One region of the Marinobacter sp. UBA2688 genome, then DNA from elsewhere that is predicted to be linked to it. Evidence: predicted binding sites of a transcription regulator. Region 1 holds the regulator's gene; each other region holds the start of a gene.

Region 1 (7,588 bases):
AACCTTTTCGATGGTCGCCTCAAACAGCCCGATCACGGCCGAAGCGGTAAAGGCCGTAAGCAGGTTGATGCCCAGCCACACGGCCCTGCGCCGGGTGGTCTTCAGAATCGGTGCGAAGGTGTCTTCGTCTTCATCAAGACCGGCCATGCTCATCAGGGAGTGGTCTGCGTCTTCGCGAATAACGTCAACCACGTCATCGATGGTGATTCGGCCCAGGAGTCGGCCTTCCTCACTGACCACGGGTGCTGAGATCAGGTCGTACCGTTCGAACAGGGTTGCCACCTTGGTGTCGGACAGCGTAACCGGTATCGGTTCGATGTCCGTGTCCATCACCTCCCGCACGGTTGCCGCCGGGTTGGATACGAGCATTTTGGTGATAGGCAACATGCCGATGAACTCGTCGCGTCGGCTGACCACGATAAGACTATCCGTCATCGGCGGCAGGTTGCGATGACGGCGCAGGTAGCGCAAAACCACGTCGATACTGATGTCCGGGCGCACCGTAATGGTGTCCGTGTTCATCAGGCCGCCGGCGGTATCTTCCGGGTAGGAGAGGACTTCTTCGACACGTTGGCGATCCTGCTCGTCCATGGTGTCCAGGACTTCCTGGATGACCGTGTCGGGCAACTGCTGCAGTAAGTCGGCCAGATCGTCCGACTCGAAATCCTCGATGATGTCAGCCAGTTCCTGAGCGTTCAGCTGGCTCAGGAAGTAACCTCGGATATCGTCATTCAGATACTGGAGGACTTCGCCTTCAAGCTGCTTGTCGACCAGGTTCCAGAGCAGGGCACGCTGGCGGGGTGGTGATGACTCCAGCAGGTGGGCGATGTCACTGGGGCTCAGGCCGCCATTCAGGATGCGGGCAACCTGTTTCAGGGCGCCACTGTCCAGCGCTTCGCTCAGGGAGCGAAGGCGTTGGCGCGCTTGGCTTTTCTCCAGAATATCGGTCATGGATCACCCACGGTCAGAAAACCCTCGTATTATAGCGGAGTTAGGCAACATAGGTGAGGAAGAGTTGTAGGTGAATGCCGTAGACGGGCAAGGATGTCCAGTGTGGAGGTGGTTATTCGCCTTCCCCGAAGTAGTCGTTGATCAGCGTAACCAGCGCATCGACAGCTTCGGACTCATCCGGACCGTCTACAATCAGCTCTACCTCTGATCCCTGGCTGGCGGCGAGCATCATGACTGGCATGATGCTTTTGGCGTCCACCTGTCGCCCTTTGCGGCTGATCTGAATGCTGCTGTCGAATTCAGATGCCTTGCCCACCAGTTTGGCTGCGGCCCGGGCATGGAGCCCAAGTTTGTTGATGATGGTAATGGGGCGGCGGATCATAGGCGGTTCAGCTTTCCCTGCTTTGCAGGTGGGGCAGTTCGGTGTGGCGAACCTGCACATTGCTGTATTTGCCCGAGAAATAGCGGCCGAGCTGGTCGCAGATATAAACCGAGCGATGCTGGCCACCGGTGCAGCCGATGGATATGGTCATATAGCTGCGGTTGCTGTCTGCGAACGAGGGTAGCCAGTTTTCCAGGAATTGGGTCAGGTCTTCGACCATCTTACGGCTCAACGGCTCCTTTTCCAGGAAATCGATAACCGGCTGGTCGGTGCCCACAAACTGCCGAAGGCTGGTGTCCCAATAGGGATTGGGCAGGCAGCGCACATCGAACACATAGTCCGAATCCAACGGCACGCCGTGCTTGAATCCGAATGACTGGAATAGCAGTGCCAGTTCCTGGTGGCGCCTGCCCGCGACTCGTTGCTTTACCATATCCCGGAGCTCGTACATGGACAGCCCCGTGGTGTCGATGTAGAGGTCTGCCAGCTTGGACAGCGGCTCCAGAAGCTTCTTTTCGTTACCGATGGCCTCCCTCAGGGAGGTCTTGTCATCACTCAGTGGATGCTTTCGGCGCGTGGCATGGAAGCGCTGCAGAAGAGACTGTTCATCGGCGTCGAGATAGATGATCTCGATGGTTACGCCAGTATCCTGAAGGCTGCGGTAGATATCCTCGAAGTTGCTCAATTCTCCGGAAAGGTTACGGGCATCGATGCTGACCGCCATCTTTCCCAGCCGGCTGGGAGAGTTCTGGTTGGTGGCTTCCTGTGTGAGGGGGAACAGGAGGCCAATGGGCAGGTTGTCAATGCAGTAAAAGCCCAGGTCTTCCAGAACATGTAACGCGGTACTTTTCCCGGAACCTGATCGGCCGCTGACGATGATCAGTTTCATAGCCCGTTCACCTTGGATGTGGAGTTGTTCAGCTTGTTTCGGCTGTCATCCGGCGATAGAGAGAGCCTGCATCAGTGCACTGACGCAGCTGGTCGCAGAATGCACGTTCGTTGAACTTCTCAGCAAGTTGGCTCAAAAGCTCAAGATGCTCGCTGGTGGCTTCCTTGGGGACAATCAAGGTGAAGACGAGGTCCACCGGCTGGTTGTCGATAGCATCGAACGCAACGCCTTCTTCCAGGGTCAGCAAAACGCCAACCACGTGATCCAGCCCTTCCAGTCTGCAGTGGGGGATCGCGATGCCCTGTCCGATACCCGTACTCCCCAGTCGCTCCCGTGCGACCAGATTAGTGAATATCTGGGTGTCGCTGAGCAAAGCGTCGTGTTGCTGGATCTGCTCGGCAATGGTTTCCATAACCCGCTTTTTGCTAGAGGCAGGCACCCGGCAAAGGGTTAGCTCCGGCGCGAGAATGTTCTCGATAGTCAGGGATGTGTCGGTCATGAATCGACTGCATTTCCGTAAAAAAAGGCTGCGGCACGTGTTGCATGGTTAGCCAGTGCCGCAGCTCGATTAACTGTCATGCCGGGGGCGTCGTCCTAGCGGGCGCCGTTCCCGTGCATCCGGTCTACGTTCTTTTCCTTGTGCTTTAGAATCTGCCTGTCCAGCTTGTCTACCAGTCCATCAATGGCAGCGTACATATCGCTGTTTTCGGCCTTTGCGTGAATCTCACCACCTATCACGTGAAGCGTAGCTTCCGCCATCTGGCGCACTTTTTCCACCTCAAGGGTAACCTGGCAATTGCTGATATGGTCGAAGTGCCGCTCAAGCTTTTCAAATTTGCCTGATACGTAATCTTTCAGTGCGGGAGTCAGTTCTACGTGATGGCCTGAAATATTGAGTTGCATAGGCTTCTCCTGTTTTCAGCTTGCCGGCACCCGTTAGGATACCGGCTGTGTGCCACAGCGTTATGCTGCAGGCGGTATACTTTCAGGAAAGGGCTCTCCCCGTGAGGCCGGGAACAGACGCTTCCTACACCAATCGCTTTCGCTCGTTGGACGGAGGAATGTGCATTGCCTCGCGATACTTGGCCACGGTTCGTCTAGCCACCTTGATACCCTGGTCTCCTAGCATGGCTGCAATTTTGCTATCGCTCAATGGCTTTTTCGGAGTTTCCGTTGCAATCAGCTTCTTGATCATCGCGCGGATTGCCGTGGATGAGCACTCTCCACCCTCGTCGGTACTGACATGGCTCGAGAAAAAATACTTAAGTTCAAATATGCCCCGCGGCGTGTGCATGTATTTCTGGGTGGTGACCCTTGAAATGGTCGACTCGTGCATTTCCACCGCCTGGGCAATATCCGAGAGAATCAATGGTTTCATGGCTTCCTCGCCATGATCCAGAAATCCCTGCTGGTGCTCGACAATGCGCGTGGCCACCTTAAGCAGGGTTTCGTTGCGGCTCTGCAGGCTCTTGATGAACCACTTTGCCTCCTGCAACTGGTCCCGCAGGTAGGTGTTGTCAGCACTGCTGTCCGCACGCTTTATAAGAGAAGCATAGCTTGCATTCACACGAATGCGCGGTGCAATTTCAGGATTCAGTTCCACGCGCCAGCGTTCATTGTGCTTGCGCACGATTACATCCGGGATGACGTAGTCTGGCTCGGCCTGATCCAGGGTGTCGCCGGGACGGGGGTTTAACCCGGTAATAAGTGCCAGAACGTCCCGTAGCTGCTCTTCTTTCAGGCGGCTGCGGCGTAACAGCTGGGCGTAATCACGGTTGCCCAGCAGGTTTATGTAGTGGGTAATCACCAGTCGCGCCTGAGCCAGCCAGGGTGTTTCCGGGGGCAGCTGATTCAGCTGGATCAGCAGACATTCCTGCAGATTACGGGCGAACACGCCGGGTGGATCGAAGTGCTGCAGGCGATGAAGAACGGCTTCCACTTCGTCCAGTTCCAGCGGGTCTTCGTCGGATTCGTCCACCATGCCTGAATGAATTTCTTCAAGCGGAGAGGTCAGGTAGCCGTGGTTATCAACCGCATCCATCAGGGCATGGGCGATGGCCTGATCCCGCTCGCTCATGGGCGTCAGGTTCAGTTGCCATTCCAGGTGGTCCTGGAGCGTTTCGGTGGGGGAGTTACGGGTTTCGAAGTCGTGGTCGTTTTCGTCGTCGTTACGGGCTGCTGACGCGGGGGCTGACTGGTAAATGTCATCCCAGGCGGTGTCGACGGGAAGATCATCGGGAATGGTGTCGGGACTGTCCGTTTCTGATGACCAGTCAGGTCCGTTTTCGGATTCGTCCCACTCAGTAGCGGTGTCTGAAGCGGTGTTGGATTCCTCGGTTGACGCCGTTTCAGACGACTCGTTGTCACTGTCCGTTGATTCCGGATTCTGGTTGTCGTCGTCTTCGGAGGTTTCCAGCATTGGGTTGGATTCCAATGCCTGCTGGATTTCCTGCTGGAGGTCCAGGGTGGAGAGCTGCAGAAGCCTGATAGCCTGTTGCAGCTGGGGCGTCATGGTCAGGCTTTGGCCCAGCTTTAACTGTAGTGAGGCTTTCATAACCATGGTTCAGGATCCGTCACTCGGTCTCTCTCTTCCGTCACTCAGGCTCTCTCTTTACGTCATCAGGGCGCTTTCTGGAGCCCAGGTTGCACAAAAACTCTTTGTATGCTGGCTACTTGCCGCACCAAGCAAGTTCTTTGCCGAGTGTACTACAGGCGAAACTCGTTGCCCAGATACACTTCCTTGACCTGCTGGTTGGCCAGTATATCGTCCGAATTACCAGAGGCAATGATGTGGCCGCCGCTGACAATGTAGGCATTCTCGCAGATGTCGAGGGTTTCCCGCACGTTGTGGTCGGTGATCAGTACGCCGATACCCTTGTCCCGCAAGTGTCGGATGATCTGCTTGATGTCGCTCACCGAGATCGGGTCGACTCCGGCGAAGGGTTCGTCCAGCAGGATGAACGCCGGCTCCATCGCCAGCGCCCGGGCAATTTCCACCCGTCGTCGCTCGCCGCCTGACAGGGCCATGCCGACGCTATCGCGGATGTGGGTAATGTGAAACTCTTCAAGCAGTTCCTCTAACTTGGCCTCCCGGTCAGCGCGTTTGAGTTCGCGGCGGGTTTCCAGGATCGCCAGTATGTTGTCGCGTACGGTAAGCTTGCGGAACACGGATGCTTCCTGGGGCAGGTACCCGATTCCCTTGCGGGCACGACCATGCATGGGCAGCGGCGTTATGTCCTGATTGTCGATGGTGATTCGACCGTTGTCGGCGGGAACCAGGCCAACAATCATGTAGAAACACGTCGTTTTGCCCGCGCCATTGGGGCCGAGTAAGCCGACGATCTCGCCACTGCGAATTTCCAGGGAAACGTCGATGACGACCTTCTTCTGTTTGTAGCTTTTTGCGAGGTTACTGGCCCTGAGAACTGCCATCGATGTCCTGTCCGTTAGGGTTGTTATCTGGATTGCTACCGGCGTTGCCGCGCGGCTGGATGACCATTTCGACGCGACCGCTGCCATCGCCCTGGTCAGCAGAGCCTTCTGCGGTCACCACGCGTTCGGCGCTGTCATAATGAATGACGTCGCCCCGGAACAGGTTGCCGCCCTGTTCGATCACAGCTTCGCGCTGAAAGGTAACCCGGTTGTCGGAGGCGGACCAGGTGATCGTTAGCGCACGGGCGTCGGTTTCGCCCTGGCCTTCCATGGCAGGCTGGCGGTAGCGTGCCGGGGTACCGGTGGCTTCAATGCGGCTGACGCCATTCACATCCCGGTGGAGTACAACTTTGTCCGCCATAAGGTTGGCATCGCCCTGGCTCATTTCAACCGAGCCGGTATAGGTTGCAATGCCCTGGCCTTCGTCGAGCCGCGCGTTGTCGGCATTGACCCTGATGGGTTGGTCAGACTCAAGATCAAAGGCCGCGGCGAACGGCATGCCCACGGTCATTGTCAGCGCCAGGACAATCGCTGAGACTGCCGGGCGCGATGCCACCGGTTGGTGCCTATTGCGGTGAGGGTTGGGCATGAATTTACTTGCCGGTCTCATAGCGTCCTTCCACGTCAGAGTCGAGTTCGAGGATTCGGTCATCAATCCATGCCTTCATGCCGGTTGCGCGGGTCAGGCTGAACGAGTCGGTCAGTTCCACCGGGGCGTCTGTGTAAACAGTACGCTCTGTGTTATCCAGTGTCAGCGTTGACGTGGTTAATGTCAGGGGGCGCCCACCTTGGGCTTGCTGGGACACCCGAACATCCCCCGTCAAGTGGACCAGGTCGTCAGCTTCCATGAATTGGCCTTTGTTGGCCTGGACTTGCCAGGGTGCGTTGCCGGGGTCGCCGTAGAGCGTCGCATTCGGCGATTCCATAATGGTTTCGTTGCGGGCCTCGAATTGCTCGATACGTGGGCTTTCGAAGTGTGCGGTAAGCCGCCCGGTCTCGTCGAAAGACAGATAGCGACCATTGACCACGAAACCGTCTGGTTCCGATTCGCCTCTCAGCGCGGCGGCATCCACCGGCTCTGATGACTCGTCACTTTGCCAGAGCAGGAAAAACAGTGCCACTATCGTGACAGCCAGCCCCAGGGTTCGTACCCAGGGCCGGGTAAAGAGGGCTTCAGCGGCCATTCAGTCCTGCTCCAGGTAGGGTTGCAGGCTTGCGTTGAGCTGCCCGCAGGCGCAGAGCAGCAGTTCGCAGGCTTCACGGACCGCGCCGCTACCCCCTGCGGCCGACGTGCAAAAATCCGCGTGCTGGCGCACCAGCCAGTAGCCGTTGGGTACTGTTATGCCCAGTCCGGCGTAACGGATTGCGGGCAGGTCCGGCAGGTCATCACCCATGTAGGCAATCTGGTGTGGCGCGATCTCCAGCCGTGCCGCCAGTTCCCGCAGGGCGATTTTCTTGTCCTCTCGGCCTTGCATCAGGTGTGGGATGCCGAGGTCATTCATGCGTTTCTCTGTCAGCGGCGAGCGCCGTCCGGTAATGACGGCAACGTTGATGCCAGCAGCCATAACCTGTTTGATGCCCAGGCCGTCGAGAATATTGAACCCTTTCATCTCATCGCCTGAAGCGCTGAACAGCAGCGTGCCGTCGGTCATGATGCCGTCCACATCCAGGGCCAGCAGGCGAATGGCAGCGGCTTTTTCAATCAGCTCCGCTGGCCATTGAGGGCGCAGAGTGTCAGCCATCAGATCACTCCCGCCCGCAACAGGTCGTGCATGTTGATAGCGCCGGTCAGTTTGCCGTCACGATTGATGACGGGCAGGGCGTTGATCTTCAGCTCTTCCATCATGTTCAGTGCCTCGGCGGCCAGTTGGTCATCGTGGATCACACGACCGTTGCGGGTCATGGCCTCGGCAATCGGCGTGTTGTGAATGTCC
Region 2 (7,588 bases), on a different contig from region 1:
AATCAGCGGAGCGGTGTAGCTGTAGGTTGATCCGCTGACCAGCGTCAGGGTGCCAACGTCTGTTCCATTGAGTGTGGCGCTAACCGGTGCGGCACTATTGTCTGCGAGGGTGAATTCAGCCGTATCGCCTTCGCTGGTGATATCGTCTGCGGCACTAACAGATGGCCCTGATGCAGCAGGATTAAAAACGGCCAGTGCGCCAACGGGGTCCGTCTCGCTGGAATATCTCAGCCCAAGCGTCTCCGATCCTGCCGCGCTCAACACGCCAGAAATCGCCGAGCCTTCATGCCCTGCTGTAGTTTGCGCGTGGTCAACCGTTACTGTCGTTGTTGTGGCAGATATAGTGGACGACTGGTTCAGCGTATCAGCCGGCGAGTTGGAGCCTGCGCCAGCAACTAGAACACCACCATCAACGCCGTTAAACGTTATATCGAGGTCGAACAGGCTCACGCCAACAGCGGAATTGAAGTTATTGACGGGAGTAGCCTGATCAATTCCGCCAAGAGTGTAGACAGCCCCGGTAAATGCATCGTGGACCTGCCCGTCCCAATCAACCGCTATAACACTTGAGCCTGCGGGTATTTGCGACTCCAGTATGTAGTAAACCCCGCCTTTGGCCGTCTCGGTGTCGCCCGTATAGGCTGCCCGAGTCATTGCAACACCACCAAAGGTTATGCCGACAATTTCACGGCTTGAGAATGCGGATTCACCCGTACCGGCAACAACAACCGCCCTATTGCTTCCGGCGACGGCTGTGTAGGAATCGCCCTCCTGTATTGCGAGCTTGCCAAGAATCGATGCCATTAGAGATCGACCCCCGCAATAAAGCTCATATCTTCGTCATACACCAGGATTGCCTTTCCTGAATAATCGGCGAACGTGCCTTTCCAAAGCTTCAGCGTTGCTGTTTGGGTCCCGCTCACAGAAACCACTCTTAATGGCCAGAACAGGCCAGCAGAGGCAGGGTTAGAGTTGTCGGACAAAAAGAAGTGCGTTCCGTTGAGTTGCCAGTATTGGTCGGTTCTCTGAAGCAGAATATTTGTGGTGTTGTCGCCATTGTTTCCAATATAATCCTGAATGGATGCAAACCGAGGGCGCTCCGACTCAGAGCTGCGGACGGTGTCGGTTCCAACATCACCACCCGAATTTGTCATGGTAGAGTCCATGACAATGCCGGCGTCTCCTTCCTTCTGCGTGACCTTAACCATAAGGCCATCTGACTGATCCGGGGTGTTGATCTTCCAGAGCCACCCGTGGTTAAACCAACCATCGCCGTGTTTGGGTACGCTGGTATATAGAGATGCCGCAGCCCCATCATTACCCTCGTACTCCACAATCCGAGATCCAGAGCCCGCCGGGGTTGTCTCGGCAATATAGGCTGAGTTGTGACCAGCTCCGCTGAGGTTGATGTACGCCCGGATGCGCTCCTGCTTCCATTGGAAAGATGCATTAGGCACGTCGCCATCCGTACATCTGACCCGGGCAAACATAAAGATAGCGTCGCCAGCGGCGATAGCAGCGCCATTATCCCAGTTAATGAACCCGGCGTTGAAATCTGTGCCAAGTGACGGAATCAGCGTTGATTCTAAAACCTTTATCTCGCCAGCCGTTTTAACGAATCGCTTTTCGCTGCCGACGCCAAATTCATAAGTGATCGTCTCGCCATTAACACTAACAGATTGGGCCATCGGCGTATCATCAGATTGGCTGTACAACCAGCCTTCGCCAAACCCAAGCCAGGCCGACTTTGACGGGGCGGAAAACGTATAAGTATCAGTCGTTAAAACGATCTCGTTCTGATCACCCAGGCCGCTTGATGCCGACCAGGCAAGGGCGCTCGTGCCACCCGAGCTGCCGCCTCCGCCGCCATCCAGGGACAATACAAGAGCCCTCGCTGCTGCAACGGACAGGGGAGAGTCGTTAGTTGCCATATCTCAGAACCTCAACTCTTTCATGGGTGCAGTCATTGGCGGGCTCAAGAAACTCTCAATATCAATTCAAGGCGTCAGCTTTCGTTACACACAAGCTTCAGCTCGACCTGTAACTAACTGTTTGCATTGAGTAGGCATAAATCGTGCTTTTGGGAATCACCAATACACGGAGGTGCATATGACTTATCTACAAAAATTTCTTCTGCTGCTATTGCTCAGCGCTTCAGCCAGTAGCCACGCCTCGCTTTTGCGGTATGACATGACCTTTAGAGCGTCCAATCCCGAAAACAGCATTGATGGCGAGGGGTATTTCGTTGCTGATACTGAGCTGAACGCTTTGGTCCGGGCTAGGTTCACGTCAACTTATTTTGACGTCCTTTTCACAGGAACGAACCCGCTAACGTCCAACGAATACTATTATTTCGGCCACGTTGTAGAGGCCCACGATATAGCGGACCCCGCATCGGGAATCGTGTTCAGCCCCTTATTTCTAATCAGGGCGCCTGAAGGAGATCGCGAGTTTGCCAGCAACCTTCACAATCACGAAAATGGCGAGTTTTGGGGCTCACTCATCGTTCCGCTTGCAAGCCTTCCGCCTGGCTCTCAAAGATCCTACCTCGACCTGGACTTTCAGATTGGTCAACCCTATTCAGTGATGGAGCCAGCCACCCTGCCACTGCTATTTCTCGGCCTGGCCGCTATCGGCATCAGGCGACGATTCCGCTGACCAGTTGCGCAGTTCGGTTTTGTCGATGCGGGAGATCCAGGGCATCAGTCACTCTCCAAGGGTCGGTCACTCCACGCCTTAATATCGGTCTTGTCGCCTTCACATTTGCCGGCAACGGTCTTCAGTTGCTCGGCCCAGACTGGACACCAGTCAATGCGCCTGGGTGGCGCCGGTAGTTGACGGGGAATCAGGTACTCAGCGGGTACTGGCTTCTTCTTTATTTCGGTCCGGGTCAGCCACTGTGCCGGCCCGCATCCGCTCATAAACAGCATCAGGCCACAGATAATCAGGGCCGCTACAAGGCGCATCTTTTACCAACTCCTTCAACTCGCTTTCGGTGGCGGCAAGTTGGTCGCTTAGGTCTTTTTCGCGCTGGTCGCGGATGACGGCTTGCTGGTCGCGCCAGCGTATATCTGCCTCCAGCCTGGCTATTTCGGTCTGGTTCTGTTCGTTGGTGACCTTGGCCTGGTTGATCGCCTGGGTAAGGTTGGCGTTTTCTTCGAGTAAGGTATCCCGCGACTGCATCAGGGCCCAGATCGTGCCGGCCATTAGCAGGATGACGATGCCTGCACCGCCGATGACGTACTTGTTAATCATTGGTCGCTCGGCTTGCTGCGATACAAGGTGATCACAGTTGCCAGAATGCCGATGACGCCGGTTACGATGGTGGCCACTGCCCCACCGCCAATGACTTCCATTACCTCTGGCTCAGTCACGCGCAGGACGACGATAGAGATCAGCACGCAGGCCCATATCAAGACCAAGCGCGGGATCAATCTGTGTCGTTTCAGAAAGTCAGGCATCACGTTGTTCCTCGTCACTCATCCGGCGCTTCAGTAGCTCAATCTCGCCCTTCATGCCGGCCATCTTGGCGTTGCATTCGTCGCGTTCACGCTGCATCGCCTCACGGTGTTCTATCGCTTGAGTCTTCAGGGCGCTATCGAGATCCGTGACCAGCGCGTTCAATCGGTTGAGCTCTGCCGCCATGTGCTCGGCAAACAACGCTTCCCGCTCCTTCAGGTCCGCATCGCGGGACGTTTTGCCAAGCAGCATCAATTTCACGAACGCCAGCGCGGCGAAGCACATCGTTGTAAACACGACGCCCAGGAAGGCCCAAACGCCATTTACATCCGAAAGCTGGGCTTGAATAGAACTCCAGGGCATTCTCTCGTCTCGGGTCATATGGCTCGGATTTACGCCCGCTGCGCGAGCATGACAGGAGTGGGGTCGATGAACTCGCCGTCAGCGTTCTTGATTTCAAGGTGAACGTGCGGCGTGATACTGGAATAACGGGGCCGCAGATCTTGAGCCTCGCCGATAATGGTGTTTTTGCTGACGTTCTGGCCTTCCTCAACCATCGGATCAACGTAGAAGACGCGGAAGGCATAGCCCTGGTCGCTGATCTCGACGTAGCGGAAGCTGAGATCGTCGCCGTAGGGATAGCCGAGCTTTGTAACTGTGCCGGCGATGGGTGAATGCACCTGGGTTTTCGGCCTGCAGTCCTTATCGATGCCGTGATGCTTTCGGGTGCCGCGTGACGCGAGGTAATGGCCGCAGCCATGGCCGTCGCACTTTCTGTCAGGCATTTCGTGCAGGTGCATGGCGACCTCCAGAAATAAAAAAGCCCGCAACAAGGCGGGCAATGGGTCATGCGTGGTTATGGCTACTGAGTTAGAAAGAGGGCGCCAAGCTCACCGAGCGGCTATGTGTATGCACCGGCCAGGCCGCACGTTGTATCTGGTTCGGGCACAAAAAAACCGCCAGCTCGGAGCGAGGGCGGTTTTTTGGGGGCAATTCGGTAATCTAGGGAAATTGTGCTATTAACCGCGCACGATGTCAACATGTTGTGTTTTCTGCCTATGAAGCCTTCCTGGCAATGCGCTCGAGCGACCGAATTTCAATGTCATCCAGGTAGCGCATGATGTCGGTGAATGGATCGTTCAATCCGTATTTCCGGTACGTGGTTTCGGGTATGCCGCTCATCCTTGCCCTGCTCGCCGCTGATTTATCGGCGTTGCCTGAGCCACCGCACCCTTTACAGTCCGCTATCTTCGAGTCGACTGTTTTGCTGCCCGTACCCTTACAGGAACGGCACCTGGTTGCGCTCACGAATTCCTGAACCATGGCGAGGCCGATCTTGTATCGAATACCTGCATCGCAGTCAGCCCAGAACCGGCTCTTATCGCACATCAGATCCTGAATCTCATTCAGTGCAGCCAGGGCGCTATGTATATCATCGCAATACTTGGCCATTATCAGATGCATGTGCAGCGGTTCAAGGCCGGAGCATGCAGCTGCGATGTCAGTTCTGGTCAGTTCCGGAATGCCGCCGAAAATCATCCCGGCCTGCAGCCCTTTGGTTGTCAGTCTTGCCATTAGATACGCCGCCTTGTTTGAGCTCACTGTTACCCCCGCAACACATTGAAGATTTCCCGAACCTCTTTCTCGTCATCTTGCTCTTTCAGCCAGGCCTCTAGTTCCTCCCGGCTTATCTGTTTTTCCCTGTACTCGCCCCACTTGCTGCGGGCCTTGGTTTCGGTTGGTATCGGTGCGAACCCTTCAAACCTAGCCCCGAAGCGGTCTCTGCAACTCCTGGCCGCTTCTGCAATGCTCCCTTCGGTAAGCATCGTTGCTCGCTTGCCGTCTACGATGGCAGTCAGTTGGAGCATGGTTTACCCTCGCTGGGTGGGCTACTTGCTGATCCTGGTAGCTGCTCCAGTAGCCTGATCACCTCGTTCGGGTCCAGGGGCTTGCCATCTCTGTAGATGTCATAGCCCCCAGGGTGATTCTTTACTGAGTAGGTCATTGCGCTATTCCCCGTACCAACGCAGTCAATAGAGCGGCCGCCAGCCCAGCGGCACTACCAAAGGCCAAAGCGACGACATAATGGCTTAGCCTGCGCCTGGGTGGCACAAGCACGGCAATGAATACCGCCAGCATTGCGATAGCAGGCCAGGCCAGCCAGGTCATGCGGCCTTTTCCAGTAGTTCGTGACACAGCAACAGGATCTCTTCCTGCTTTCCGTATAGCTGCTCAAAACGACGCTTCCAGGGGTGCACGGCCACCAAACCCGGCATTCCGGTGCCGTCCTGGTGGTGGCCTGCGCATAGAGGAATAACGCTCAGGTGAGCGCCTGGCTTTGTCCGGCCGTCTATGTGGTGAATGCTCACCTCTTCGGTGTAATGGCCGTCCAGGTAACAGGCGATACATCCAAGGGCCGCCAGCTGGTCGTGAAACTGTTTCTCAGCCTTGTTTGGGGATCTACCTTTCATCACTCGCACCTTTGCGCAGCATTCCGGCGTCGTAGAGATAGTTTGCAAATTCGGATAGCAAATTGAGCTCTGGAGTAGATGCTGGTTCGGCGCGAGATTTTCGGAAGCCTCCCAAAATATCTGTCAGTAGATCATCCCGTTCCCGGTCTGCCTGTGTGCGGACCACAATGCCAGTGCCTGTCCAGCCAGAAATCTCATCCGGATAGAAGCAGCCACCCTTTGGGTGCTCCTGAAAGCGCGGGCCGTCGGACTGGAATTCGCATAGGAAATAAACGCCGGGGTTCGCCTTTTCGTCGGCTACAACGACCAGTTCGCCGTCGTCGGGCATTTCTCCGTTAAGGCCAGCCTCGGATGGCTTGGAGGGGCGGGGCGCCTCTGGAGGACATTCGTTGTAGTGGCCACATGGCGACTCTTCGCAAACTCTGCATGGCTCTGGCTTGGTGGGCCGGGGGAAGAAGTCTGTCTGGACCTCAATTACATCTGCGGCATACTCGCTCCACTTGCCGCTAATCGTCCATGCATACCAGTAATCGCCTTCTTTCTTCATCCAAGCATTAGGGGCGCCGTCTCCAATGTCATAATGCGTCGCATCTTCTGGCGCATACTCACTCCACCAAACCGGATCTTTCAGTTGCTGCTCCGCTGATTCTTCCATAGGACTTTCTTCTGAGAAGGGAGCCCCAATAGCCAAGGTTGCGGACGCTTGCGCAAACATGCGGCGGGCAGTATCAGCGCGGTTCATGCCGCCACCCCGCCACCAGGCCCCGGCGTAAATCCGCCGTTCACAAGCTCATACTGACGACCGTCGCGGTGTACCTTGACCACGCCGTAGTGCATCAGGTCACTGACAGCCTGGCGCACGTTCTTCGGGTGCCGATCGGTGGCCAGGCACAGCTGGTAAATGCTCGCCGCTCCATTGCCCAGGAAAATCTTGATGCGCTCCATCAGAACCTCGTCAGGGACGTGATCAGTCATGGGTCACCTCGGTTTCATCGCTAGGTCTGATTACCCCTTCCATTTCATCTTCAACCCAGTCACCGCTTTTCAGGAGCTCGGCGGCGCATTCATCGCAAATGCCAAGATATTCGCCGCGTGACTCTTGATGGAAAACGGTGTGGGGGCGGTGCTTGGAGCAAAAGTACTTCTCACACGAAACCTCATCCTCGCCGTGCATGTCGCCGCAGACATAACTCAAGCCGCGATCGATCTGCTCGTCGCATCCAGGGTGATCACAAGTGGCAGCGAACACGTATCCGATCGGACGCCCTTGCGAATCTGTTCCGCAGTCTCCCCACCCCATCACGCACACCCTATGGCTATCAGCTTCATATCAATCCCCATGGTAGGTTTGACCCATCGGGCCATGGCCGCGGGGCCTGCCCTTCGTTCTGCTCAACTGGTCCCGTAGCTGGCGGTTTTCCTCGTTCTTCTCGTTCAGGCGGATCCGCAGCTGTAACACCAGGTCCGCCAGCGGCAGCCCTTCCCCCGTATCCTTGTCGACGATCCCGGAGGCATGGCAGGTGGCACAGGCCATCTCATAGAACATTGGCTTTACCACCCCCCTACCCTTGCACTCGTCACACCGGGCCAGCGCTACCTTCTGCTGGCGGAACGCCGGACCCGATTTCTTCATGCACCCTTTTCCCCGTTCACCATCG
Region 3 (7,588 bases), on a different contig from region 1:
ATCACCGGTGAAAACGGCGGTGGTGCCTTTGTTCTGGTTTATCTGCTGTGCATTGCGGCGGTGGGTCTTCCGATCATGATGGCTGAAGTACTAGTCGGTCGCCGTGGTGGTCTCAGCCCCGTCAACAGCATGCGGGCCATAACCGGCCAGGAAGGCCTGAAACCAGCCTGGCGCTGGGTGGCTGCCGTCGGGGTTCTGGCGGGGTTCCTAATTCTATCGTTCTATTCTGTGATTGGCGGATGGGCGATTTCCTATGTGGGCACCGCCGCCACGGGCCAGTTGGCTGGCCAGTCGGCAGAGTCCATAGGTGCCATCTTCTCCGGCCTGTTGGGCGACCCGATGAAGCTGCTTCTTTGGCACACCCTGTTTATGGCGTTGGTCATGGTTGTGGTTGCACGAGGCGTACGTTCCGGGCTTGAGCGTGCTGTCAGTATTCTGATGCCAGCCCTGTTCGTGCTCCTGCTGATTGTCGTGGGCTATGCAATGACCACTGGCCACTTTGGTCAGGCCGTCGCCTTCCTGTTCCAGCCTGACTTCTCAAAGCTCACCACTTCGGGCGTTTTGGTTGCCCTGGGCCACGCGTTTTTCACGCTCAGCCTCGGCATGGGTGTCATGATGGCCTACGGCTCCTATCTGCCAAAAAACATCTCCATCGCCAAAACCTCCGTGACTGTCTCAATCATGGATACCGCCGTGGCCTTGCTGGCCGGGCTGGCTATCTTCCCGATCGTATTCGCCAATGGCCTTGAGCCAGGTGCCGGCCCCGGCCTGATTTTCCAAACCCTGCCACTGGCGTTCGGACAAATGCCCATGGGCAGCCTCTTCGGTACGCTGTTCTTCGTGTTGCTGATCTTTGCCGCCTGGACATCCGGCATTTCCCTGCTGGAGCCGATTGTTGAATGGCTTGAGGAACAGAAAGGTATGAACCGCACGGTGAGTACCGTCGGGGCAGGCATCGTGTGCTGGTTATTGGGTGTGGCCTCCGTGCTTTCGCTAAACCTGTGGTCGGACGTGACACCGCTGGGCATGTTTGCGATGTTCGAAGGCAAAACCATCTTCGACCTTCTGGACTTCCTGACCGCTAATATCCTGTTGCCCCTGGGCGGACTGCTGGTCGCCGTGTTTGTCGGCTGGACAATGTCTCGACAGGCGCTGGAAAGCGAACTGGGCATGTCAGCGGGCACATTCTCGCTCTGGTATCGCGTACTGCGTTACTTCACGCCCGTTGCTGTAGCCATCGTCTTCGTCTACAACCTGGTATAAACATTCAAGCGGGATGCCGGCCCCTATTCTGGGGCCGGCTCATCAGCCAAACGGCCATCAAGACACCGTGTAACACCAGGAACGGTATGGCAATCAGCAACAATCCATTCCAGTCAAACGCCGCCAATACCGCACCAGCACTCAGTGCAGCTGTCGCCTGCGAGCCGAATACCATCAGGTCGTTGAGCCCCTGAACACGGAACCGCTCCTCATCGCGATATCCCTGCGGTAATAGCGTGGTGCCGCCGACAAACAGGAAGTTCCAGCCTACTCCCAACAGGATGAGTGCAAACAGGTAGTGGTGAAAGCTGATACCGCTGAACGCCAGGGCCACACACCCCAGATAGGCCAGCAATCCCAGCCCCATCATCCTCGGAATACCCACCACACGAATGAACCAGCCACTGATCAGCGACGGCAGATACATGGCCATGATGTGAATCTGAATGACCCACTTGGCATCTTCAAGCGGGTGGTCGGCCACTTCCGTCATACTCAGTGGTGTTGCCGTCATGATAAAGCTCATGAGGGCATAACCGATGGCCGCGGAACTGATCGCCGCCCAAATGACCGGTTGCCTCAGGATGTTGGCCATTGGACGACCGCCCTCCCCCAAGGCTTCCCGTACTCGCTCCCCGCTGGCGCGGTACCCGAAAACCAGTACGACCATGGCAACCACCTGCACGGCACTCAATGCAAGCCAGCCGCCCATGAAAGGGTGCTCGGCTTGGCCTCCACCGCCCAAAAGCGCAATTTCCGGCCCCAGCCACGCCGCTACGAGGCCGCCTAAAAGCACCCTGGCTGCTGCGGAGCCAGCCATCTCGGGCGCTACCGACTCCATGGCCGCAAAGCGGTATTGGTGAACCACCGCCAGCCCGGTTCCGCCCACAACCGCCGCAGCGCACAAGAACGGGAAACTCGCACTCCAGGCTGCCAGCGCACCGAACAACCCGGACACCGCACCCGCCAGCGTGCCAAGCAACATAACCGGCTTGCGCCCCAGGCGTTCCATCAGCCACGTAGCAGGCTTTATAGCCAGGACCGTTCCAACTACCACAAGGCCCACGGGCAAGGTTGCCCACTCAGGTGATGGCGCCAGAAGACGTCCGTGAATGCTTCCGATAAAGACGATGAAAGGCGCTGTACACATGGCAAGCGCCTGGGCGGCGACCAGTATCCATACATTGATCGGCATTGGGTGGGCCTATTTCTTGCGGTAGATGATCCCTGGGTGGCACTGCACCATTTCGTAGAGATGAGGCAACCCGTTCAGCGATTCCGATGCTCCCAGTATCAGGTAACCACCGGGATTGAGAGTGGCATGGATACGGGTCAGGATGTCCTTTTTAAGCTCTGCCGAGAAGTAGATCAGTACGTTCCGGCACATAACAATATCAAACTTCCCGAGCATGTAGCGTTCAAGCAGGTTCAGCTCCCTGAACTCCACCATGCTCTTGATTTGCGGTCGGATCTGCCAACTGCCATTCATCGCAGGGGTGAAAAACTGCTTTTGCCGCTCGGGTGACAGGCCCCGGCCAATGGCGATCATTTCGTACTCGCCACGGCGCGCAACCTCTAGAACGCTTTTGGAGATGTCGGTGGCGGTGATCTTCACATCCCGCAGCCTACCCGGCCGCTGGCGACGAAATTCTTCAATAATCATCGCTACCGAATAGGGCTCCTGGCCTGTCGAACAGGCTGCAGACCAGATACGAAGTGACTGCGCTGATTTTCTGTCGCCGAATTCCGGCAGCAGCTTTTCCTGCAGGATGCGGAACGGGTGATTGTCCCGAAACCAGAGGGTTTCATTCGTCGTCATCGCGTCGATCACGACTTCCTTCAAACTGCTACGTCCGGTTCGCTTCACGCGATCCAGCAGATCACCCAGGGTTCTCAGCTCGTTCTCTTCCATGATCCGCCGCAGACGGCTTTTTACCAAATACTGCTTGTTCTCCCCGAGCAAAATGCCACACGCATCCTGCAGGAATGATTTAAAGGCCTCGTATTCCTGTGGCGTTATTTCAGCTTTCATTGGATCTCATTATCGAGTGAGTCGGGAGTAACGGAGGAGCGTCACTGCTCGCGGTCAACAATCTCCATGACCCTTTCAGCCAACTCATCGGGGCTGAACTTAGCCATAAAATCGTCAGCGCCTACCTTCTGCACCATCGCCTTGTTGAACACGCCACTCAGGGACGTGTGCAGCATGATAAATACATCCTTGATTGCAGGCTCATTTTTACACTTGGTGACCAGAGTGTACCCGTCCATTTCCGGCATTTCGACATCGGATATGATCAAACACAGGTGATCGATGGCGCGAGAGCCATCTGCCGTAACTTCTTTTAGGTAATCCAAGGCCTGCTTGCCATCATTTTTTGTCACCACTTCCATACCGATAGCCGTGAGGCAACGCTCGATCTGACGTCGGGCCACTGCGGAATCATCCACGACAAGCACTGGCAGATGACCGGGCACCCGCTCTGAACTGCGGTTGCGAACGTCTTCGGTGACATCTTCCTCAAACGGCGACACTTCAGACAGGATCTTTTCAACATCGATAATCTCAATCAGCTTGTCTTCAAAGTGCGTTACCGCTGTCAGGTAAACGTCTTTGCCCGCCCCCTTGGGTGGCGGCAGGATGTCTTCCCAGTTCATATTCACGATGCGGTCGACACCAGCCACCAGGAAACCCTGGGTTTTTCGGTTGTACTCAGTAATGATCACGAAGCTGGTGGCCATCTCTTCCTTGGGAATACCGGGAAGCCGGATTGACATACCAAGGTCAATGATTGGGATAGTCTCGCCACGAATATGGGCCACGCCCCGAACCATAGGGCGACTGTTCGGCAACGATGACAGCCTGGGGCACTGCAACACTTCCTTGACCTTGAAGACGTTGATGCCGTACATCTGCCGGCCACGAAGGCGAAATAACAGAAGCTCCAGACGATTCTGGCCCACCAGCTGGGTGCGCTGATTTACACTGTCCAATACCCCTGCCATCGTTTATATCTCCCACTCGAAACGTCTTGCTGCCGGCACGCATCTTGCTGCGTTATTCTAAAAAGTCGCGTGGAACCGGCTATGTGCCGGTTTATTGACTCACTCGATAGGCTTAACGGCCGAATCCGGAAATCATTAGGATATTCCTGAACTCGGGGCTTTACCCGGTTAATGACAGCATAGGACAAACTGCCGCGTATGCGCATTACCAATTTCGCCATCATATTGTTATTCGCCGTAACAGCCGGCCCGGCAATGGCCTCCACGACCACGTCCGAACAAATTCAAAGCAGCGCGGAACAATTTCTGGAGGCATTTTCAGAGGCTCAGGCAAACGAAGGCTTTACGGTTTCCCACGATACCGGCCAACTCGACGCACGCCTCTCGCTCGCAACCTGTGATACCCCACTCAGCGTATCGTTCAGCGGCGACCCCTGGAGGACCACCCAACCCTCGCTACTGGTTTCCTGCGAGGGCGAGCGCCCCTGGCGCATGTTCCTTCCGGTATCCGTCACGATAACCGGTGAAGCCATGGTCGCCGCCCGCCCCCTGGGGCGCGGCGAACGACTGACAAAAGCAGCAATACAGTCGGATAACGTGGTGGTGAATTCGATTCGACGGGGCGCAATAACCAATGTCGACCAGTTAGTGGGCATGGAAATGCGCCGCGGCGTGAACGCCGGTACCGTATTTACACCGGATTTGGTGCTGGCTCCGGCAGCGATCGAACGCGGAGACCATGTTATCATCAGCGCCCGCAGCGGAAATTTTTCGGTAAACTCAAGGGGTAAGGCCCTGGCCAGTGCCGGGATTGGAGAACAGGTTCTGGTTGAGAACCTCTCGTCCTCCCGCACCGTGCGTGCCCGTGTGACTGCTCCCGGGCATGTCGAGATTCCCATGTAACCTCGTTCCCGGCATTGATTCACCGGAAACGGCAATCTGTTGCCGGTTTTTTTGAAAGATGACAAGAGTGTCATTTAACTCTTGCAAAAATCGCTAAAGAAACGTCAGGCCATGCCGATAGACAGGTATGAAATTTTGGAGCCGCCCAACGCGGCCGACCAGTTAAGCAGGTAACGTTATGTCAGTTGACTTTAATGGAATAGGCCCAGGCCAGGTCAACACCCAGAAAACCACGGCCGATAAATCTTCCGCTACCCAGAGCACTCAGCCCTCTACAGCTGAGCAGGCAAAGACCCAGGCGCAAGGCGCCCGTGGCGAAAATGTCAATTTGAGCAGCCAGGCGAAGAACCTGAAACAGCTCGAACAAAAGCTCGGCAGTTATCCGGAAATGGACGATGACCGTATCGAGCAGATCCGCTCTGCCCTTGAAAGCGGCTCCTACAAGGTTGATGCGGAGAAACTGGCCCAGAAAATGCATGAGATGGATGAAAGCATTTTCGGGTGAGTAGATCATGGCCGCAATTGATGAACTGAAAGACCTTTTATCTCAGGATATCCGTCAACTCGAATCCCTGGCGGACGTCCTGCAGCAGGAAAAAGCCTGCCTTTCCACATCTGATATCCGTAAACTCGAATCACTGACTGGCGAGAAAAACACTCTGTTGGGTCAGATTCGCGAACGGGCCAAACTCAAAATCCGCCTTCTGGTGTCGATGGGGTTTCGACCTGAAAACGGAGCACCCTCACGGTTTATTCTCAGCGCCGGCCTGTCAGATGTTTACGACTTGTGGCGGGAGGCCGACGAACGCCTTAAGACCTGTCACCAGTTGAATAGCAATAATGGGCGGGTTGTCAGTCACCTTCAGAAGCGCCTTTCACGTCTTACTGATATATTCCGCGGCGTTTCCGGGCACCAGACCCTCTACGGTGCTCAGGGCGAGCAAAAGGCCGTATCACACCGTACCGTTCTGGCGAGCGCCTGACGGCTTCTGGGCTCCGCAAACGTCGGAGCCCAACGCATCCCATCAGCGAGTATAGATCGTCATCTGTGAATCGGGATGGAAGCGGATATTGTCGAGTGCAATGTTCCCCATGGACGGTCCCTGACTGCCGCTGACCCGTATATTGTCCATGCGGATCTGTTCGATCCTTTCCGGGAACGCCAGGGTGAGTCCGCCATCATCACGAACCGTGTAACGGGGAACATCATCCCGATAATGCACACCGGATATCGTAAGATCAGAATCCAGGAAGTTCAGTACCGGCACGAAAATGTTCGCTGTTAGTTTCAGGCCTTCGATGACATCCGGATCAACCTCTCCTGTCCCGTCGTTACTTCCGGTCATGGCAGATACCGTGGCGATACGATCCAACAAGGATTGATCACCCTGCCCCGACACGCCGGCCATCTCGTCATCATTAAGCGGCGCCAAACCGGCACGCTCGTACAATTGCGCGGCGTCCGTAACGTCTCGTGAATCATTCGTGGTGCTGCCAGCGGCAAAACTGACCAATGGCTGAAAAGGCAATACCGCCATAGTGACCAGTGCAGCCGCGTTGCGGTAACGGGATTGGTGCTTGAGAACCCGATGCAACTCGCGCTCGGTAATCCAGCCGGACTGTATAAACACCTCGCCGAGCCGTTGACCGGTCTCATGCTGTAGGCGCAGGCCCTCTTCCAACTGAATTTCGGAAAGGTATCCCCGGTTTATCAGCAACCGACCGAGACGGGATTTTTCTTCGAAGCCCTGACGGATTTTCAAGGTATGCCTCCAATAGCTTCACAGTGATTGCCGTACAACCTGGCCCGGTCAGAGTGCATCAATGCCACTGATGCGATAAAAGGTTAGCTGATAGTCATGAACTCCGCAGGGAATATGCCCGACTTGACAAGTATTATCTGCTAACATCCTGCAACAGACTGGATTCATGGGAACAGTATCGCAGCAAACATTCCCGAAGCTACCTACTATTCCCTGAACTAACTACGTGAGCCATTATAGAATGACAAATTTCGTAAAACCGTTTCGTTATGTGATGCAAATCGCTCTATCTGTAACCTTCATGCTGGGTATCGCCAACTGCCTGGCGGCAGAAGGGCAACAGAATGAGCTGCCCCAGGTGATTATTGAAACCAGCGAAGGTGCCATTGAGGTGACTCTGCGCCCGGACATCGCTCCCGAGACCGTTGAGAATTTTATTACCTATGCCAAAAACGGGTTCTACGAGGGAACGCTGTTCCATAGGGTCATTCCAGGTTTCATGATCCAGGGCGGCGGTTTTGATCAGGATCTAAACCAGAAGCAGACCCGTAGCCCCATCCGGAACGAAGCCAGGCCAACCGCCAAAAACCTTCGCGGAACCATCGCCATGGCCCGCACAAGCTCACCGGACTCCGCCACGTCCCAGTTTTTTA

Evidence for each region. Region 1 encodes sigma-54, which starts transcription at its own class of promoters, with help from an activator protein. Its sites were predicted from a motif close to ANTGGCATNNANNTTGCTNT; they were not measured.
Region 2: the regulator sigma-54 is predicted to act here: its motif matches at 2,062-2,081, upstream of B3M52_RS10710 (PEP-CTERM sorting domain-containing protein).
Region 3: the regulator sigma-54 is predicted to act here: its motif matches at 4,301-4,320, upstream of flgA (flagellar basal body P-ring formation chaperone FlgA).

The regions. Positions count from the first base shown of each region.
Region 1 is NZ_DELU01000007.1:108,875-116,462, reverse strand. Features, by position in the region: gene mgtE (magnesium transporter) at 1-951, opposite strand, end outside; gene B3M52_RS01915 (HPr family phosphocarrier protein) at 1,064-1,333, opposite strand; gene rapZ (RNase adapter RapZ) at 1,341-2,222, opposite strand; gene ptsN (PTS IIA-like nitrogen regulatory protein PtsN) at 2,251-2,721, opposite strand; gene hpf (ribosome hibernation promoting factor) at 2,817-3,125, opposite strand; gene B3M52_RS01895 (RNA polymerase factor sigma-54) at 3,250-4,776, opposite strand; gene lptB (LPS export ABC transporter ATP-binding protein) at 4,929-5,654, opposite strand; gene lptA (lipopolysaccharide transport periplasmic protein LptA) at 5,632-6,165, opposite strand; gene lptC (LPS export ABC transporter periplasmic protein LptC) at 6,248-6,838, opposite strand; gene B3M52_RS01875 (KdsC family phosphatase) at 6,839-7,396, opposite strand; gene B3M52_RS01870 (KpsF/GutQ family sugar-phosphate isomerase) at 7,396-7,588, opposite strand, start outside.
Region 2 is NZ_DELU01000022.1:122,129-129,716, forward strand. Features, by position in the region: gene B3M52_RS10700 (hypothetical protein) at 1-804, opposite strand, end outside; gene B3M52_RS10705 (hypothetical protein) at 804-1,931, opposite strand; gene B3M52_RS10710 (PEP-CTERM sorting domain-containing protein) at 2,110-2,658, shown strand; gene B3M52_RS10715 (DUF2570 family protein) at 2,854-3,255, opposite strand; gene B3M52_RS10720 (hypothetical protein) at 3,252-3,461, opposite strand; gene B3M52_RS10725 (hypothetical protein) at 3,454-3,822, opposite strand; gene B3M52_RS10730 (M23 family metallopeptidase) at 3,852-4,259, opposite strand; gene B3M52_RS10735 (hypothetical protein) at 4,516-5,034, opposite strand; gene B3M52_RS10740 (hypothetical protein) at 5,064-5,327, opposite strand; gene B3M52_RS10745 (hypothetical protein) at 5,461-5,628, opposite strand; gene B3M52_RS10750 (Ref family recombination enhancement nuclease) at 5,625-5,930, opposite strand; gene B3M52_RS10755 (hypothetical protein) at 5,920-6,672, opposite strand; gene B3M52_RS10760 (hypothetical protein) at 6,669-6,905, opposite strand; gene B3M52_RS10765 (hypothetical protein) at 6,898-7,230, opposite strand; gene B3M52_RS10770 (hypothetical protein) at 7,261-7,563, opposite strand.
Region 3 is NZ_DELU01000010.1:215,540-223,127, forward strand. Features, by position in the region: gene B3M52_RS05710 (sodium-dependent transporter) at 1-1,263, shown strand, start outside; gene B3M52_RS05715 (MFS transporter) at 1,268-2,458, opposite strand; gene B3M52_RS05720 (CheR family methyltransferase) at 2,468-3,295, opposite strand; gene B3M52_RS05725 (chemotaxis protein CheV) at 3,337-4,269, opposite strand; gene flgA (flagellar basal body P-ring formation chaperone FlgA) at 4,468-5,172, shown strand; gene flgM (flagellar biosynthesis anti-sigma factor FlgM) at 5,351-5,677, shown strand; gene B3M52_RS05740 (flagella synthesis protein FlgN) at 5,685-6,155, shown strand; gene B3M52_RS05745 (hypothetical protein) at 6,198-6,935, opposite strand; gene B3M52_RS05750 (peptidylprolyl isomerase) at 7,177-7,588, shown strand, end outside.